Regions from separate parts of the Rhizobium sp. RHZ01 genome, predicted to be linked through region 1. Evidence: predicted binding sites of a transcription regulator. Region 1 holds the regulator's gene; the other holds the start of a gene.

Region 1 (2,199 bases):
CCAAGGTCGAGGAGCTCATCCACGAGCTCCGCGAGAACTACACGATTGTCATCGTGACGCACTCGATGCAGCAGGCCGCCCGTGTTTCGCAGCGCACAGCCATGTTCCACCTTGGCAACCTCGTCGAGGAGAATGACACCGACAAGATGTTCACCAACCCGGACGATCCGCGCACCCAGGACTACATCATGGGCCGCTTCGGTTGATCGGCCGTCTCGGTAGCACTTACGATATTCAAGGATGAGCCCTATGGCATCGACACATATCTTTTCTGCCTACGACGATGATTTGAAGTTCCTGTCCCGCCGTATCTCGGAAATGGGCGGCTTGGCCGAGCAGATGGTCTCGGATGCCGTACGCGCGCTCGTAAACGGCGATACGGCTCTTGCCCAGAAGGTCATCTCGGACGATGTGATCCTCGACCACGCGGAGCGCGAGATCGGCGACAAGGCGATCGTCACGATCGCCCGCCGCCAGCCGATGGCGGCCGATCTTCGCGAGATCATGGGCTCCATCCGCATCGCGGCAGACCTGGAGCGCGTCGGCGACCTGGGCAAGAACACTGCCAAGCGCGTCATTGCCGTACAGAGCGCCGGCGTGCCGCGCAAGCTCGCCCGCGGCCTCGAGCACCTGTCCGAGCTCGCCCTCGTCCAACTCAAGGAAGTCCTCGACGTCTACACGAGCCGTGCTGCCGACAAAGCAAAATCGGTCCGTGAGCGCGACGAGGAAATCGACGCGATGTACACCTCGCTGTTCCGTGAAATGCTCACCTACATGATGGAAGATCCGCGCAACATCACCAGCTGCACGCATCTTCTGTTCTGCGCCAAGAACATCGAGCGCATCGGCGACCACGCCACCAACATTGCCGAAACGATCTACTACATGGCCACCGGTGCCCAGCCGGAAGGCGAACGTCCGAAGGACGATACCGCCAACACCGTCGGCGCAGTCACTGAATAGTCATTCCGCGACCGCGCCCCCAGGAGACCGAAACGAATGATCCCTAAAGTAGCTGTCGTTGAAGACGAAGAAGCGCTGAGCGTGCTTCTCCGCTATAACCTTGAGGCCGAAGGCTTTGAGGTCGATACCATCCTGCGCGGCGACGAGGCCGAGATCCGGCTTCAGGAACGCACGCCGGACCTTCTCATCCTCGATTGGATGTTGCCGGGCGTGTCTGGCATCGAGCTCTGCCGCCGCCTGCGCATGCGGCCGGAAACCGAGCGCCTGCCGATCATCATGCTGACCGCCCGTGGCGAGGAAAGCGAACGGGTTCGCGGCCTCTCGACCGGTGCTGACGATTACGTCGTCAAGCCGTTCTCGACGCCGGAGCTTGTCGCTCGCGTCAAGGCGATGCTGCGTCGTGCCAAGCCCGAGGTGCTCTCGACGCTGCTGAAGTGCGGCGATATCGAGCTGGATCGCGAGACGCACCGCGTTCACCGCAAGAGCCGCGAAGTCCGCCTCGGCCCGACCGAATTCCGCCTTCTCGAGTTCTTGATGGCATCGCCCGGCCGCGTCTTCTCGCGCTCGCAGTTGCTCGACGGCGTCTGGGGTCACGACATCTATGTCGACGAGCGTACTGTTGACGTCCATGTCGGCCGCCTGCGCAAGGCTTTGAACTTTTCCAACATGCAGGACGTCATCCGCACCGTGCGCGGTGCCGGCTATTCGATGGAAGCCTGATCCTTTCAGGCGAGAGCCTGAGAGGTCTTTCCCTTACAACGAAAAACGGGCCCGCGAGGGCCCGTTTTCTTTATTCCTTATCCGGCTTCCGGGTCAGGCGACCCGGTTAGCGGCCTTGCGGCGCTCGTTGACCGGCTGGTAGGCCATGCGCTGATGATACGTGCAATACGGGGAAGAGTCCGGGGACTCGCAACCGCAGAAGTGGAAGTCGTCATTGAGCGGATCGCCGACCGGCCACTTGCAGGTGCGCTCGGTGAGCTCGGTGAGGCCAAGGCGGCGAGAAATCGGAACGATTACATTTGCGGCCGGACGGAAGCGGACTTCCTCCACCGTATCGATTTCGATCTCTTCCTTGAGCATCGTCGCGCCCTGTTGGCGGGTAACGGTGCGTGTGGTGATCCGCGAGGCGTAGTTCGTGGCGCGGGGCGCCGAAGTCGTGCGCTTGGGGGTTCTGACGGTGGTCGTCGAACCGCCGGCCTTGGCACGGCCGGGCAGACTCAAACGATGGACTTTACC
Region 2 (2,199 bases), on a different contig from region 1:
ACCACGATGACAAGCATCAAGGGGCCGACTGCGGGCGAGTTCGCCATGCACAGCTGGTGCGCGCATTTTGTGGAGGTCAAGGTGGATGAGGATTTCGGTACCGTCCGTGTCTCCCGCATGGTCTCGGCCTTCGATTGCGGCAGGATCTACAACCCCAAGCTTACCGAAAGCCAATGGCGTGGTGGGATCATCATGGGGATCGGTCAGGCGCTGCTCGAGGAAGGCCTGGTTGACCCGCGCAACGGGCGCGTCATCAACAACAACCTCGGCGATTACCTCGTTGCGACCAATGCCGACATTCCGCCGATCGAGGTAATCTCAGTTGGCATCCCCGACCTCAACGCCTCGGTGCTCGGGGGCAAGGGTGTCGGCGAAGTCGGCATTGTCGGCGTTGCGCCGGCAATCGCCAATGCCGTCTTTCACGCCACCGGCAAGCGGGTTCGCGACCTGCCGATAACGCTTGAGAAGCTGCAGTGACGAGTGGCTTCGTCGGCTTGCGTTCTGCGCAGGCGACGGGCCGTGCAGCGTAAAGCGCGTATGGCGAGTTCCCGCGCATCCGTGATTGGATTGCGCGGGAATGATTCCCTTATGGAAAAATACATCCGCGACCGCGTGGCTGGCCGGTCGTGAATTCGCATCTCCCGTAAGGATGTCGAATGACAACGCTTCGCTGATATCTTAGCATCGACGGCAGCCATTGGCATTCAGGCACATGAAGCCGCTTCAATGCCGCTAACAGCACCGCAAATCTTGAACCCGATCAGCGCGCCTTGTTCCCGGAACTGAGCATTTGCTCAACCGTGGAGGTAGATGTCACGCAACGGTTATCTGCGCTCACTATACCGGGCCGCTAACGCTGTCCGTTAGGCGGCTAAAGCGCAGACCGAGGGCCCCACGCGATGCCAGCTTCTAGAAGCGGCGTGCGTCGATGCTCCACTCCTGTCGCCTTGGCCGCGAGACGTGACGGTGCCTGTCACATGGCTGGCAGACGAGCGTCGCTTCCGGGAGGCGGCACTTTCGACCAGTTGATCTTTACGGAAGGTATTTCCCATGACGAAAATCGTTGGCCATCGCGGAGCACGAAACAAATGGCCCGAAAATTCGATTGAGGGTTTCAGAAGGACCTTGGAACTCCCTGTCGATGCGATCGAATTTGATGTGCATTTAACCGACGCCGGCGAACTCGTCGTCATTCACGACGCCACGCTTGAGCGTACGACCGAGAAAGCGGGCAAGGTCCGGGATTTGTCACCTTCCGATCATCAGGCGACCCGCCTCAAAGGATCGCAGGAGTCAATCCCGACCCTTGACGAGGTGCTTGCTCTGTTTGCTTCCTCGAGACCCGTCGAGCTTCATGTCGAGCTGAAAGCCGACGCGGATGGAGCGCATTACGAAGGGCTTGAGGCCTTGGCGGCAGCGGCCATTCGACGTCACGGGCTTGCCGGGCGCAGCCTGCTGACAAGCTTCAATCTGGGGGTACTCGCGCGGTGCCAAGAGGTTGCTCCCGAAATCGGCCGCCTGTGCTCGATCAATGCCAAGTCCGCCGAGGCGCTGGGTGCGGCTGCGACCTTCGCCAAAGCTGCGGAAGTCGCCGGCCTCGTTGCCATCGAGAAGTCGCTGCTGGCCGCAACCTTTCACGACGTTGCCGCGATCGTTTCACGAGATCGTCTCTGCTGCTGGGTGTTGAATGAGCAAGAGGAGATCGAACACTGGCTCGGGCAGGGCGTCGGCTGGATCACCAGCGATGATCCAGCCCTGGCCCTGGCGGTGCGCCCCGGATCGCGGCATTCGGCCGCTTGATCACTTGGGGCCCCTCAGCAATGGCCTGTGCACGCAGACATGCGAACCACCGAATACCTGAATAGCGAACCTATGAGTAATTTGGATCTTCTGATTTTTGATTGCGATGGCGTGCTGATCGATAGCGAACCGATTGCGGCGCGCACGCTTGCGCATGCCATAACCCAGGCCGGCATGGAGATGACGCCGCGCCAGGTGCTCGTCGAGTTTACCGGAAAGTCGGAGGCTGACTTGAGGCAGATTCTGGCCAGCCGCATCAGCGCCGACCTCGATACCGTTTTTGCCGGATGGCATGCCGAAATATTTGCTGCCTTCCGCCGCGACCTCCTGCCGATGGAGGGCATTAGCGCCGTTCTCGATGGGCTCGACGTTGCAAAATGCGTCGCATCGAACAGCACG

What was found. The regulator PhoB, encoded in region 1, activates phosphate uptake and scavenging genes when phosphate is short. The targets are predictions, from matches to a motif close to TGTCATNNANCTGTCAT.
Region 2: IB248_RS12840 (glycerophosphodiester phosphodiesterase family protein) is a predicted target of PhoB. The motif match lies at 812-828, and genes of this name have one in related genera.

Annotation. Positions count from the first base shown of each region.
Region 1 is NZ_JACUZZ010000002.1:263,591-265,789, forward strand. It holds gene pstB (phosphate ABC transporter ATP-binding protein PstB) at 1-206, shown strand, start outside; gene phoU (phosphate signaling complex protein PhoU) at 250-963, shown strand; gene phoB (phosphate regulon transcriptional regulator PhoB) at 1,000-1,683, shown strand; gene IB248_RS04085 (GcrA family cell cycle regulator) at 1,777-2,199, opposite strand, start outside.
Region 2 is NZ_JACUZZ010000010.1:81,022-83,220, forward strand. It holds gene IB248_RS12835 (xanthine dehydrogenase family protein molybdopterin-binding subunit) at 1-477, shown strand, start outside; gene IB248_RS12840 (glycerophosphodiester phosphodiesterase family protein) at 1,051-1,800, shown strand; gene IB248_RS12845 (HAD-IA family hydrolase) at 1,873-2,199, shown strand, end outside.